DNA from 3 places in the Mycobacterium sp. 050272 genome. Region 3 is predicted to be linked to each of the others. Evidence: riboswitches for the same ligand, from Rfam matches in the RefSeq annotation. Region 3 holds a riboswitch; each other region holds the start of a gene.
What was found. Region 3 has a riboswitch for magnesium ahead of AAHS21_RS04305 (hypothetical protein). Riboswitches for the same ligand answer to the same signal wherever they lie in the genome.
Positions count from the first base shown of each region.

Region 1: it holds a riboswitch for magnesium, as region 3 does, so the genes downstream of both, AAHS21_RS16615 (Rv1535 family protein) here and AAHS21_RS04305 (hypothetical protein) in region 3, are expected to answer to the same signal.
Region 2: it holds a riboswitch for magnesium, as region 3 does, so the genes downstream of both, AAHS21_RS30830 (hypothetical protein) here and AAHS21_RS04305 (hypothetical protein) in region 3, are expected to answer to the same signal.

Region 1 covers NZ_JBCHKV010000007.1:234,232-239,213, forward strand. Annotated here, with positions in the region: gene ileS (isoleucine--tRNA ligase) at 1-3,045, opposite strand, end outside; gene AAHS21_RS16615 (Rv1535 family protein) at 3,328-3,567, opposite strand; M-box (ykoK) riboswitch at 3,845-4,014, opposite strand; gene AAHS21_RS16620 (nitronate monooxygenase family protein) at 4,185-4,982, opposite strand, start outside.
Region 2 covers NZ_JBCHKV010000033.1:14,954-19,935, forward strand. Annotated here, with positions in the region: gene AAHS21_RS30815 (Nramp family divalent metal transporter) at 1-268, opposite strand, end outside; gene AAHS21_RS30820 (CBS domain-containing protein) at 408-1,727, opposite strand; gene AAHS21_RS30825 (hypothetical protein) at 1,884-2,831, opposite strand; gene AAHS21_RS30830 (hypothetical protein) at 2,901-3,104, opposite strand; M-box (ykoK) riboswitch at 3,414-3,599, opposite strand; gene AAHS21_RS30835 (recombinase family protein) at 3,675-4,247, opposite strand; gene AAHS21_RS30840 (GAF and ANTAR domain-containing protein) at 4,924-4,982, opposite strand, start outside.
Region 3 covers NZ_JBCHKV010000001.1:871,575-876,556, reverse strand. Annotated here, with positions in the region: gene AAHS21_RS04315 (acyltransferase family protein) at 1-981, shown strand, start outside; gene AAHS21_RS04310 (class I SAM-dependent methyltransferase) at 986-1,645, opposite strand; M-box (ykoK) riboswitch at 1,784-1,968, shown strand; gene AAHS21_RS04305 (hypothetical protein) at 2,233-2,448, shown strand; gene AAHS21_RS04300 (NRAMP family divalent metal transporter) at 2,558-4,192, shown strand; gene AAHS21_RS04295 (NADP-dependent oxidoreductase) at 4,196-4,982, opposite strand, start outside.

The sequences.
Region 1 (4,982 bases), on a different contig from region 3:
CGCGATCAGGTCACGGTGAGCGCGCGCCCAGTCGGCCCGCTCGGCGGGCACCGCCATCACCACCCGGATGCGGTCGGAGACGTCCAGCCCGGTCGACTTGCGCAACTCCTGCAGCTCGCGGATCCGGTCCTTGGCCCAGCCTTCGGCCTCCAGCTCCGGGGTCACCGTGCCGTCCAGCACTACCAGACCCGCTCCCCCGGGCAGCGCCGCGGTGAACTCCGGGTCGGCGGCCACCAGCCGCGAGCTGTACTCCTCGGGCTGCAGCACCGCGGGGCCGGCGGTCAGGGTGCCGTCGAGGTTGACGACGCCCTCGCCGGCCTTGACCGCCTTGATCGCGGCCTGCACATCCTTGCCCAGCCGCGGCCCGGCCACCCGGGCGTTGACGGTGAGCTCGAAGCGTCCGTAGGTGTCGATCGCGTCGGTCAGTTCCACCTTCTTGACGTTGAGCTCGTCGGCGATCAGGTCGGTGAACGGCATCAGCTGTTGCGGATCCTCCACTGCCACAGTCAGTTTCGGCAACGGTAGCCGCACCCGCAACTTCTTGGCCTTGCGCAGCGACGACCCCGCCGAGCACACGTCGCGCACCTGATCCATCGCGGCCACCAGATCGGGGTCCTGCGGCAGCGTGCCGGCGGCGGGCCAGTCGGCGAGGTGCACCGAACGCGCGCCGGTCAGCCCCCGCCAGACGATCTCGGTAGTCAGCGGCAGCAGCGGAGCGGCCAGCCGTGCGGTTACTTCCAGCACGGTGTGCAGCGTGTCGATCGCGTCGCCGTCTTCCTCCCAGAACCGCGAACGTGACCGTCGCACATACCAATTCGTCAGCGCCTCGGTGAACTGGCGCAGTTGCTCGCAGGCCCCGGAGATGTCGCAGATTTCCAGCGAATCGGTGAGCTCGTCACGCAGCACGGCGAGCTTGGCCAGGATGTAACGGTCCAGCACGTGCGCCGAATCGGTACGCCAGGTACCGACTTTCGGCGCGTAGAGGGCCAGGAAGCTGTAGGCGTTCCACAGCGGCAGCAGCACCTGGCGCACGCCCTCGCGGATGCCCTGCTCGGTGACGATCAGATTGCCGCCGCGCAGGATCGGTGAGGCCATCAGGAACCAGCGCATCGCGTCGGAGCCGTCGCGGTCGAACACCTCGCTGACGTCCGGGTAGTTGCGCAGCGACTTGCTCATCTTCTGCCCGTCGGAGCCGAGCACGATCCCGTGTGCCACACAGGTTTTGAAGGCAGGCCGGTCGAACAGCGCGGTGGCCAGCACGTGCAGGGTGTAGAACCAGCCCCGGGTCTGCCCGATGTACTCCACGATGAAGTCACCGGGGTAGTGGGTGTCGAACCAGTCCGCGTTCTCGAACGGGAAGTGCACTTGGGCGTACGGCATCGATCCCGAGTCGAACCACACGTCGAGCACGTCGGGGATGCGCCGCATCGTGCTGTTACCGGTGGGGTCGTCGGGGTTGGGCCGGGTGAGCTCGTCGATGTAGGGCCGGTGCAAATTGGTGGGCCGCACCCCGAAGTCGCGCTCCAATTCGTCGAGGCTGCCGTAGACGTCGATGCGCGGGTAGGCCGGGTCGTCGGATTTCCACACCGGAATCGGGCTGCCCCAGTATCGGTTTCGCGAGATCGACCAGTCGCGCGCGCCCTGCAGCCACTTGCCGAATTGGCCGTCCTTGACGTGCTCGGGGTACCAGGTGATTTGCTGGTTGAGTTCCACCATGCGATCCCGGAATTCGGTGACCGCGATGAACCACGACGAAACCGCCCGGTAGATCAGCGGATTACGGCATCGCCAGCAGTGCGGGTAGGGATGCTCATAGGTTTCGTGACGGATCAGCACCGGCTGGTTCACCGCCACCGGACCGCTCTGGTTCTTCAGGTCGCGGATGATGTGCGGGTTGGCGTCAAAGACGTGCTGCCCCTGGTAATCCGGGACCGTGACGTCGAACCGGCCCTTGGAGTCGACCGGGGTGACCGGCACGATGCCCACCTTGTCGGTGGTCGCCATGTCGTCCTCACCGTAGGCCGGTGCCATGTGCACGATGCCGGTGCCGTCGTCGGTGGTGACGAAGTCGCCGGGCAGCACTTGAAATGCTTCTTCGCGCCCCGGTTCCCCGGCCATGAAATACGGGAACGGCGGCAGGTAGCGGGTCCCCAGCAGGTCGGCGCCCGAATAGGTGCCGAGTATCTCGGGCTCTTCGCCCAACTCGCGGGCGTAGGCCGCGACCCGCGCCTCGGCTAGGACAAACCGCCGGTCCCCGACCTTGACCTGGACGTAGGTCACCTCCGGGTTGACGGCAACGGCCAGGTTGGACGGCAGCGTCCACGGCGTGGTCGTCCACACCAGCAGGTAGGCGCCGTCCAGCTCGCCCCCGGTCACCGGGAAACCCACCGTCACGGCCGGGTCCTGGCGACTCTGATAGACGTCGTCGTCCATCCGCAACTCGTGGTTGGACAACGGTGTTTCGTCTCGCCAGCAGTACGGCAGCACCCGGTAGCCCTCGTAGGCCAGACCCTTGTCCCACAGCTGTTTGAACGCCCAGATCACCGACTCCATGTAGGGCAGGTCGAGCGTCTTGTAGTCATTGTCGAAGTCGACCCAGCGGGCCTGCCGGGTGACGTAGGCCTGCCATTCGCCGGTGTAGCGCAACACCGATTCCCGGCAGGCCTCGTTGAACGCGGCGATGCCCATGTCGTCGATTTGCGACTTGTCGGTGATGCCCAGCTGGCGCTCGACTTCGAGTTCGGCGGGCAGCCCGTGGGTGTCCCAGCCGAAGCGGCGGTCCACTTTGTAGCCACGCATGGTGCGGTAGCGCGGGACGATGTCTTTCACGTATCCGGTCAGCAAGTGCCCATAGTGCGGCAGGCCGTTGGCGAACGGCGGCCCGTCGTAGAACACGTACTCCTCGGCGCCCTCGCGGTTTGCGATGCTGGCCCGGAAAGTGTCGTCGCGGGTCCAGTAATCCAGGACCTCGAGTTCCAGCGCCGGGAAGTCGGGGGCTCCCCCGGCCAGCTTGGGATAAGCCCTGGCGTCAGCGTTTTCGGTCACGGTGCGCGTCGTCTCCTGCGTGCCTACGGTCAGGCCGGGGACGAGGTCGCGCAACCTGCGCGAGCACCGCGGTACCACCCCGCTTGCCGTGCTGGCGCACGGCCGCTCGATTCAGGCTGTGACGGGCCTACCCGTTCGGGTCTACTGAGCCGTGCGGGCTGTTCTTCCGAAAGCTCCCCGGTGATAGCCGGATCGACGCGGACCCACTCTACCGCGAGACTGCAACTGCCTACTCAAATGCCAAGTAAAGCGGTACGCAGCTACAGTCTCGCGGTAGGGATCTCAGGCCGTGACCTCGATGAACCCGACGCGCCACAGCACCGCGTAGAGGTGGCGGACGGGGACGCTCAGCAGGCGGGCGGCGCCGGCCACCAGCGGGTCGCCGGCGCCGAAGTATCCGGCGTCGGCCGGACGGGCAGCCTTCGTGGGCACGGGAGCCTGCGTGGGCGTGGTGTCGCGCACGACGCGCAGGTTGCGGACGGGCGCCACGGCAACTACTTCGTCGAAGAGTACTGCGGTCATGATCGTCTCCTAACGGAATTGCAAACGGGTTCTGACTGGACTGATGTGTCCCGACCCGTCAGGGTTCCGATCCGAGAACGCTTGAGCGCTAAGTCGATTCGCTAGCTCGAGGCGTCGGGCCGGAGGTCGGATTGGGACGGAGCTTGTCCTGGATATCCATCCGGACTGCCACTGGAACTCATACGTCCCTCACCTCCTCTACAACCACGACGCGTGCGGTTACCCGCGCCTATTTGCGCGCACCAGAAGGAGTTCAGAATCCGGCGACCGCCAGAAATCCGCACCCCTCTCGTCAGAGCTTTGGCACCACACGACGTGTCCGGAACTCCGGAAGCCACTTGGACTCAACCCTTAAGCCGGGAGGAGCTGTCCTGACCCGGGGCGTCTTTCGACGTTCGGGGTCAGTGGCCTGTGTTCGTGTAGCCGCCTCACCTAACGAGGTGCTGCCGTAAATACTCCACGAGGTATCCGGCCAGGTCAATGTGATCTGAGCCGTGTCGCGCAACTTTATGGGATTATTACGCCGCTTCACAGCTTTCGATCAGCTTCGACATCCCTGACCTGGTCAAATACCTCGCTGTGGCATGATTCACACCCAGCTGAACGCGCCGCGACAGTCAGTTCTCAGCTAAGTCTTCCAGCCGTCCGATGGTGTCGGCGAACTCCTCGATCATGTCGAGCACAACCGCACGGGTGGGGCGGACCCGGTCGAGCGAACCGACCACCTGGCCGACGAAATAGGTTGCCAGCTCACGTGCCTTCGCACCGGGATGGGCGGCAGCTTGGTTGATGCGCAGCTGCGGTTCAGTGACGAGGTTGGTCTGCAGCGGCATGCCGAGCGGAGCCGGGGTATCGGGCCGCTCCCACTCGTCGGTCCAAGCCGTTCGCAGCATCCGCGCCGGCTTACCCGTCAGCGACCGCGACCGCACCGTGTCCGAGGAACTGGCGGCCAGGAACTTCTCCTTGACCACCGGGTCGGTCTCGGCTTCCTCGGTGGTCAGCCAGACTGAGCCGCACCACACGCCCTCGGCGCCCAGGGCCAGGGCCGCCGCGATCTGGCGCCCGCGGGCGATCCCGCCCGCCGCCAGGACCGGGACCGGCGCGACCGCGTCGACGACTTCGGGAACCAGGACCATGGTTGCCACCTGGCCGGTGTGGCCGCCGGCTTCGGTGCCCTGCGCGACGATCAGGTCGACGCCGGCCGCGGCATGCCGGCGCGCGTGTGCGGTGGTGCCGGCCAGCGCGGCCACCAGCACGTCGCGGCTGTGCGCGCGTTCGACGAGGTCGGCCGGGGGCGGCCCGAGCGCACTGGCGATCAACCGAATGTCATGCGCGAAGGCCACTTCCAGTAATGGCTCGTAACCCTTGGGCGAGACGTTTAGACCCCCGACGGATGCCCGCGGCGGTTCGGCCGG
Region 2 (4,982 bases), on a different contig from region 3:
GGCGGACCACCATCTCCTGGTTGACGATCAGCACCGGGATCAGCAACAGCAGCACCCAGAGAAGGCTGTAGCCGTAGTTTTGGCCGGCCTGGGCGTAGGTGGCGACACCGCCGGCGTCGTTGTCGCCGACCATCACGATGATCCCGGGCCCGAGGATCGCCAACAGTGTCAGCAGCCGGGTCTTGAGCGTGCGGCCCTGATCGCTGTCGCCGACGCTGACCCGGCCGAACGCGCCTTCGATGTCACCGAGATGGGCGCTGTCCAACACCGCCGACGCCTGAGGCGCTGCAGGGGCTGGAGTCGGCTCGGGTCCCGGCGCGCTGGTGGACGCGGCCTGTGGGGTGACATCAGCAGCGGGAGCCTGATCCGGTGCCGTGGGGTCGGTGGTGCCTACCGGCGGGTGGGAGTCAGCCATGACCGGCCCCGTCCTGGGCACCGACGACGTCGCGGATCGGGCGCGGCGCGGGTTCGCGGCGCCGCCAGTCCTCGGGGATGGTGGCCTCCAGGACGTCATCGAAGGTCACCACACCGACCACCCGGTCGCCCTCGTCGACGACGGGGATGGCGACCAGGTTGTAGTCGGCCATCAGCAGGGCGACGTCGGTCAGGTCGGCTTCCGGGGTGACTCGGATCGGGTCGACGTCGAGCAGCTCGGTGATCGGGGTGTGGGGGTCGGATTGCAGCAGCCGGATCACCGAGACCACCCCGACCAGTTCGCCGGCCTCGTTGACCCCGTGCATCTTGAGCAACGCCTCGGGTTGCATCGCCCGGGCGGCAGCGATGATCGAAAGAGCTTGCGCGGCAGTGGCATCCGTCGAACACGACGCCACGTCGACGCTCATCAACCCGCCCGCGGTCGAGGGGTTGAACCCCATCAGCGTGATGACCTTGGTGCGCTGCCCCGCCGGCAGCAGCTCCAGCACCCGGCGACGGCGGGACTGGCGCAGATCGGCGATCGCGTCCGCCGCGTCGTCGGCCCGCATCCGGGCCAATACCCCGGCGACCTCGGTATCAGTCATGTCGCCCAGGATCTTGGTGGCCTTGTCGGGGTCGAGTTCCTCGAAGACGTCGGCCTCCAACTCCGGGTCGGAGTGGAGGCGGTCGAGGATTTCTCCACCCTCGTCTTTGTCGGCGTCCTCCAGCAGGTCCGCGATCTGGGCCGGCTTCAGCTTCGACATCCGCCCGCCCGCGCGCTCCAACACGCTCGCCGTGTGCCCGATGAGCGGTTCGAAGGACTTCCAGTCCCGGCTGGCATGCCCCCCACCGGATTTGATCAACCCGAACAGCCGCGCCGGCCGGCGGGTATCCAGCCGTGCCAGCACCCAGCCCGCCCCGGTGTCCTCGAGCTCGATGTCGTAGGCATGCACCAACTCCGCGGCCGCGACGTCGATGAGCCGGTGATCGAGGACGTCGGTGCGCAACAGAACCTCGCCGTCACGGCGTTCGAACTCGCGCAGATCCACCTTGTTCTTCGACAGATCGACGTGTTCCTGGGTCAGGTCGGTGATCTGCCCGGACGACACGTACACCCGACGGCCGCCGATCCCTACCACCAGGCCGGTGACCGGCGGATACCCCTCGGCACCGCGCAGGCTGACGATGACGTCCTCGACCCGGCCCACCGCGTCACCGGCCTTCGCGACGACCGGACGACCCAGGAGATCGGACAGATGGATCACCGGCCGTGACGCCGTGGGCGCTCCACCATCAGGCGGGACTTCATGCATAGTGACTCTTCCTTCTCGATGAGACGATCGCGGCCGTGCCCGAATGTCGCGGTTCCATATGCGCACGACCACGTGAACACTGGGCGACACCGATCTCGACCACCGTCGGTAGACACCCAAACCTGGGACATGTGGATGGATCGTCCACAGAGGTCGTTAGTCACCGGGCCCTCGATCACGACCCTTACGCCGGGCCGCGTACCGAGGGCTGTAGCCAGTGCGAGATCCCGTAGGGGTCGCGCATCTGGCTACCACGTAGACGGCAAGGAGAAGTGCTGGCCCGATCACGCTGGCCAGTAACCCCAACCCGGCGAGGTGCCCGATCAGCGCGATCAGGCCAATGACGATGTTCGCCAGCGCGGCGACCTCCATGATCAGCACGGCGATCACGACCCGGCGCCGCCGCCTCACGTCGTCAACGGTGGTCTGGCGCTGCTGATCGAGGTCAGTTTCATCGGCGACTTCCGCGCGAAGCAACTCAAGCAGGGCGACCGGGACGTCGGTCGCCACGCTGACATCCCCGACGTCGTCGCCGCGGCGCAGCATCAGCGCCGCCAACCGGACCCGCACGCTGGCGTGGCGATCGTCATCGGCCTCCGGCAGTGGGGCCGTTGATCGCTTGGGAGTCATTCCCAGGTCACCGAGGAACGCCGGGTTCGATCCGGCGGACGCCGCCCGCGGGGGAGTGCGCCGCGTGCGGGACCGTCGTTTCTTGGGCATGTCCTCAGTATGACCAGGTCGGACGGGTCGCAACATCGAGCCATTCCTGTCAATCTCCTGTCGCCACAGGTGCCTATCGGCGGGTACACCTGCTAGACGCGCGGCGGGCCGCCCACCACATCGTCCGGAGGTCCTGGGTTGGGAATTTGGACGGGTAGGGGTGTCGGCCATGTCGGCCATCACCTCGACCAACGCTTGCGGGACGCGGGTTGTGGTGGCGACCACCGCCGGGTCACCACCGTGCCGCAGCATCGCCCGGGCGGTGAGCATCCGGATGGTGGCGGTCAGCGTTCCGTCGGCCCGCTGGCCTGACACCCCTTGCGGCGCAGTTATTTTGGCGGGTTTATCGATCGCGTCGTGCGTCTGATCGTCGTGGGAGTCCATCGGTGGGCCTCCTCGCGCGGCGGCGGGCCGGGGCGGGCCGGGGTCGTGATGCACCCCAGCCCGAACCGGTCAGCCGACGTGCCCACCCAGTGACGCCGTGATCAGCGCGGGCGGGGTGTAGGACGCCAACAGGTACGCCCGCTCCTGCGGGGTCAAATTGCGCCGGACCCACACCCGTCGACACGCCCTGCGGCCCCAGGTGAACCATCCGTGTGCGGCACGGGACGCCATCGACACCACGGGTATGCGAAGACGAGACAGAACAACAACCATGACAAAACTCCTTGACGCAAAGAGAAATTGGGGTGTCGTGGCATCTTTGAGTGTCACGCGGACCTCAAGCAGGCAGCAGCGCCGTAGGGGTGCACCGTCGGAACAATGGTGCACTCGAACAATCAACGACGAGAAGGGCTTTAGGCCTCGATCGACTCAAGCTGGCCACGCAGCGGGAACAACTCCGAACCCGCAGACGGCGGTTTATCGCTGGTACTCAACGGTGTTCCTCACCTCCTCGCAGCCAGGACGCACGCGGGCGTCACATCGAAAGCACACGTGGGGAGGACGTGCGGCACAGTGACCACACCTACACCCCTCTCGTCAGAGCTTCGGCACTGCACGGCGTATCGGGCCACCAGAAAACACTCGGTGCTCGAAGCCACTTGGGCTCAACCCTTAATCCGGGAGGAGCTGTCCTGACCCGGGGCGTCTTTCGACGTTCGGGGTCAGTGGCCTTTATCCGCGCAGACGCCTCACCTAGCGAGGTGCTTGCACCGATCAGTGTGGACCTCCAGACCACAACCCGTCAAGACGAACCAGACGACGCGCGCGTTGACCCCTCGTCCCTCACACCATCGGCTCTGCCGACAAGTAGCGATAGGCGGTCGCCCGTCCAATACCGAAGGCCTTGGCCAGTTCTCGTACGGGTTCGCCAGTAGCAGCGAGTCGGCGGAGTTGTTCTTGCCGTTCTGGGCTAAGCCGTGGTGGCTTGGTAGCAGGCAGGCACCGGGTTCGGCGTGATGCGCGTGATGCAGCTCGGCGTTCACGGCCGAGCTCAAGCTCGAGTTCGGCGAGGGTCGCCATGATCGCCGCTACTGCGCGCCCGGTCGGTGTGGCTGTATCTACGCCTTCACGCAAGGCGCGCAACAGGATTCGTCGCTCTCCGAATTCGGCGATGGTGCGGGTGACTTCGGCGACCGAGCGGCCGAGTCGATCGATGGCGGTGACGACGACGGTGTCACCGGGCCGGGCGTAGGCGAGCAGAGCCGCCAGTCCCGGCCGGTCCGTCTTCGCCGACCCCGAGAGCTTGTCGGTGAACACCCGATCCGGCTCGACGCTGGCGGCGGCGAGCGCAGCGAGTTGGGCGTCGAGGTCTTGGCCTGTGGTGCTGACGCGGGCGTAGCCGAGGATCGTCGTCATGCCAATGACTGTCTCACCACCCTGGACAGCAAAGATGTGAGACACGCGGTGTGAGACAAGAAACGAGACAGCGCGACCTGGGATTACACGGTGGGGGAGTAGCTCTCTGAGGGGTGTCTCTTTTCTCTACAAAAGAGACGTGCATGAGTATTCGGACGGCGGGTAGAGGATTGCCATGAATGGCCGCGGATTGCATCACCACGCACCTGTAACTCCTGATGAGGTTCTCGCCGAGACGCTTCGACTGCGCCCCGGCAAAGCGAATACTGTTACAGGACAACGGCGTTGGCGTTCTGACCGGCGGCGTGCCGCCAGGGTTACCATCTCACCGACTGGGGCTTGCAAGGCGAGCACCCTGATCGCGGCCGCCTTCAAGGTGTCTGCGTGCGGTGAATCCTCGTCCCGGCCGATGACGTCTCCGCCACCCCCGGCCATCACGACGGGGGCCGAGGTGCCAATTTTCCCGGATGTGGATGTGGGTTAGCGGTGTTTGTGGGTAGTTCCCCAGACAGGGGGAGTGGTGGTCGCGACACTGAGACTCCCTCTTAGTCCTTGGTGGTTCAGCCCGTGTGCCATCAAGGACGCTTCTCCTGGGCTGGCACGCTAGGGCTGGCGTACTTGACCGCAATCTTTGAGACATGTTGCAAAACAGGCTGTTTAGGTCGACACGTCACCGTTAGATGACGGTGGCGATGAGGTGTTGGGCAATGTCGAGCAGGGGGGTGTTGGATTCTT
Region 3 (4,982 bases):
CCAATCTTTCTGGCGCTCAACGGCGAACGCACCGGATGGTCGGGGTTACCGTTGTTCGCCGCCCGGTGCGGGCTCACGCTGGCGGTGGCCGCCGCGTCGTATTGGCTGATCGAACAACCCGTCCGGCGCTGGCGGCCGGCCCGGGTGGCGTTGCTGCCGCTGGCCGCTGCCACAGTGGCCAGCGCCGCGGCGATCACGCTGCTGCTGATTCCGGTCGGCACCGGAACCGGCCTGCGCGAGACCGGCCTGCCCCCGGGCGTTTCGGCGGTTGCCGCGGTGTCGAACGCCCCGCCGGGAGGCAGCCGTCCGGTCGGGCCGCGAAACCCCAACCGGCCGTTCACAGTTTCGGTCTTCGGTGATTCGATCGGGTGGACCTGGATGCATTTCCTGCCGCCGACACCCGGATTCGCGTTCCTCGACCACACGGTCATCGGGTGCAGCCTGGTTCGCGGCACGCCATACCGGTACATCGGCCAGACCCTGGATCAGCGAGCCGAATGCGACACGTGGCCGAGCAGATGGGCAGCGCAGATCAGTCAGGACCAGCCGGACGTCGCGCTCCTGATCATCGGGCGCTGGGAGACGGTGGACCGGGTCAACGAAGGGCAGTGGACCCACATCGGTGACCCGACGTTCGACGCGTACCTCAACGCCGAGCTGGAGCGAGCACTGAATATCGTGAGCGCCAGCGGGGTTCGGGTAGTGGTTGCCACGGTGCCGTACAGCCGGGGCGGCGAGAAGCCGGACGGCCGGCTGTATCCCGAGGACCAGCCGGACCGAGTCAATCAATGGAATGCCATGTTGCGCAAAACCGTTGCGCAGCACAGCGGCGTTGAAATCCTGGATCTGAACAAAAAGCTTTGCCCCGACGGTGTTTACACCGCCAAGGTCGACGGCATCAAGGTGCGCAGTGACGGTGTGCACTTGACCCCGGAAGGGGTCAAGTGGCTGACGCCGTGGCTCGAAGAGTCTTTGCGATAGACGCTTAGTCGTTGGTTCGGCAGCTGATTTCCATGCTGTCGCTTTCCCGGACCAGGCAATTGAAGCTGGTGTAGCCGTTGGCGGGGTCGCGCACGCGATCGAGATACGGCGCCATGTCGGGCGCGCTGGCGTTGTCGGCGATCACCAAAGCGCCTGTGGTGAGCCGGGGTTCGAGCAATTTGATTACTGGAAGATAGAGATCCTTCCAGCCGTCCAGCAAGACGAATTCGATCGGCCCGTCTTGGCCTTCCAGCGTGGTCAGCGCATCGCCTTCGAGAATCGTGATCACGTCGTCCAAGCCGGTCTCGGCGAACGTCTTCTTCGCGGCGGCAATCTTGCTCGCGCTGAGCTCCGTAGTCACCACGCGCCCCACGCCGTTGTCGCGGACGGCCGCCGCGAGATGAATAGCCGAGATACCGAACGACATTCCGAACTCGACCACCGTCGTCGGACGGGTCGCGCGAACCAGTGCGTACAGCAGCCGGCCGGCGTCCGGCGTCACTGGGATGTAGAACTCGCTCATCGCCTCGGTGCGCTCTGCGGTGGTCATCGGGCGCGCGAGCTGACCGTGCCGCTCACGCAGCAGTGACATCTGGTTCTTCGTCTCTGTGTACATCCGGTCGAGCACGCTCTCGACGCGAGAGTCTTGCAAGGTTGTGGCCATGCCCTTGAGGGTAGGCCTCGGCGACATTTGCCCGAGCGGTGACCACAGGCTCCCAGGGTGTGACCCAGAACACGCAAGCTCGCAGTCGTAAGAAAAGGAGTTTGACGAGCAGCGGGTGGCAGTGCCAGCATGGTTGGGCAAGCACCTCGGTAGGTGAGGCGTCTGCACGGACACAGGCCACTGACCCCGAACGTCGAGAGACGCCCCGGGTCAGGACAGCTCTTCCCGGACACAAGGGTTGAGCCCAAGTGGCTTCTGGTCGCGGCCATCGGTCGATCCAGATACGCCGTGCAGTGCCGAAGCTCCGACGAGAGGGGTGCGGTCGGCGGGCTCATGGCCCGGCATTCGTACCTCTCCCGCGTGTGAAACGTGGACACCCGCGCGTGTCATGGCCGTGAGGAGGTGAGGGCGAGATGAGTCCCGGCGATAGTTGCTATCCGAAATCCATCTTGAACCGATCCGGTTCCGGCATTTCTTTCTGCTGACGCAGCTCAAATTGGCTGTTCCGCAACCGTATTGACGGCGGCGAATGCGGGATGTATTTAGCGTGCCGGCGAACCGATCGGGCTTCCGACAGGGGGAAGACTATGACTTTTGTTGTTGCGCGGCGTATTCGCGGTCTTGGAAGGTTGCGCGGACGGTCGATGCTGCGTGCGGGTCGGCTGCTGACAAACAGGTTGTGCGCCATGCACATCCCGACGCCCGAAGAGCGGGCGAACCTGTATGTGTCGCTGACGCCGATCGCCGTGCTCTCGTCCGCGCCCGGCGGACACTCACCGGGCGGTGGGAAAGACCACCGATGATGTGTTCCGCCAGCGGTCCCCAGCGGCGGGTGGGGGGTTGGTAGCCCGCCGCTGGGGCGCGTTGAACACCCGACTTGGGTAGCCCGACTCTTCAGATAGCGAGAACGACATGACGTTGACTTCCACCCGTCCGCAAACCGTGTTGGATTCCGCGCACACCGGCGACATCGTCGGAGCGTTCGGCCGTATCAAGCGCGATGACACCGGTGCTCTGGGCGGCCGGTGGCGGCGGTTACGCACCCTGCTGGTGATCACCGGCCCCGGATTGATTGTCATGGTGGGTGACAACGACGCCGGCGGCGTCGCGACGTACGCGCAAGCGGGCCAGGACTACGGGATGAACCTGTTGTGGACGCTGGCCTTGCTGATTCCGGTGCTGTACGTGAACCAGGAGATGGTGTTGCGCCTGGGTGCGGTAGCGCGAGTCGGTCACGCACGCCTGATCTTCGAGCGCTTCGGAAAGTTCTGGGGCGCATTCAGTGTCGGTGATCTGCTGGTCCTGAACGCCCTGACAATCGTCACCGAATTCATTGGTGTCGCAATGGCGTTGGGGTTCCTGGGCTGTCCGAAGACCGTCGCGATCCCGGTCGCCGCGGTACTGCTGTTCGCCGTGGTCGCCGGCGGCTCGTTCCGGCGCTGGGAAGGGCTGATGTTCCTGCTGATCGCCGTGAACGTCGTGATGCTCCCAATGGTGCTGATGGTGCATCCGAGTCCGAAAGTGGCTGCCGGCGGTCTGGTTCCACAGTTCCCGGGCGGACTGAACTCGACCGTCCTGTTGTTGATCATCGCGATCGTGGGGACCACGGTGGCGCCGTGGCAGCTGTTCTTCCAACAGTCCAACGTGGTTGACAAGCGCATCACGGCACGCTGGATTCCCTATGCACGAGCCGATTTGATCATCGGTATCGTCGTGGTCATTGTCGGTGCGACGGCGTTGATGGCGGTCACCGCCTTCGGTCTGCCTGCAACCGGCAGCTTCACCGATGCCGGGGCGGTCGCGAAAGCGCTGCGCCACCCGGTGGGCGTGCTGTTCGCGATCATTCTGCTCGACGGTTCGTTGATCGGTGCCAATGCGATCGGGCTGGCCACCACCTATGCCATTGGCGACGCGATGGGCAAGCGGCATTCGCTGCACTGGAAAATCAACGAGGCGCCATGGTTTTACGGCGGGTATGCCCTGCTGCTCGGGGCGTCGGCCGCGGTGGCGTTCAGTCCGGATCACATCCTCGGGCTGGTCACCCAGGGTGTGCAGGCGCTGGCCGGCATCCTGCTGCCCTCGGCGACCGTGTTCCTGGTTTTGCTCTGCAATGACCGGGCGATCCTGGGACCGTGGGTAAACACGTTGCGGCAGAACGTCGTTGCCTGGGCCATCGTGTGGGCACTGGTGCTGCTGTCGCTGGCGCTGACGGCAGCCACATTCTTCCCGGATCTCTCCACGGCAGCTCTCGAAGCAGGGCTGGCGGCCGGTGCGGCGGTCGGCGCAGTGTGCGGCGCCGTGGCGATCATCGGCGACCAGTGGTACCGCGACACTCGCGCGGCCAAACTCGCCTCGCCAGTAGGTCGTGCCGAAAGCCGGGCCCTGCGCCGGCAAGAACAGCAGTCTTGGCAGACGCCAGAGCTTAGCTCTCTTGCCCGCCCGGCTCTTTCGCCGATTCGCCGGACCGGGCTGTTGATCTTGCGCGGTTATCTGGTGCTGGCTGTCGTATTCGTGATCGTCAAGATGGTGGAGGTTGGCGTCGGCTGACGTCTACGGCGAACCATTGGGCAGCAGGACGATTTTGCCGTGCGTGTGCCGGCGCTCGAGTTCCTCGAAGGCGTCAGCTACCCGATCCATCGGGAACGTCGCCGCGATGTCGAAATCGACGGCACCGCTGGCGACGAGATCGGCGACCTCGGTGAGCACTTCCGGAGTCGACGCGTCGGTGCTGCCTTCGGTCTTGGCGCCGACTTCGCCGGCCTTCTGGAAGGAGATGATCGTGTCGATGCGTTGCGGTGGCACCCCGAGATCCACGGCGAGCTGGACGTAATCCGGGCCGAATAGATCGATGAACGCGTCGATCCCGTTCGGCGCCGCCTCGTGCAGCCGCTCGGCCAAGCCCTGGAAATCATTGCCGTAGCCGATCGGAATGACGCCGTGCGCCCGCAGCCATTCGGCGTTGCCCGCGCCGGCGATGCCGAGCACGCGCGCCTCGTGCCGAACCAACAGCTGGACGACGAGACTGCCGACACCTCCGGCCGCCGCCGACACGGCGACGGTCTCGCCCGGCCGCGGTGCGACCGCGCGCACCGCAGCGTACGCGGTCGCACCGACGACATAGAGCGAACCCGCTGCCTCCCAGCTCAATTGCGCAGGCTTGCGGATCAACTGATCCACCGGGACGGCGGTGTGGGTGGCATGGCTCGATCGCCGGAAGCTGAACCCCAGCACCTCGTCGCCGACCGTGAACTCGGTGACCCCCCGACCGGTTGCCGTCACGACACCGGCGAGATCGCTGCCTTGCCCGGAGGGAAACGTGGCGGGGAACATCTCGTGC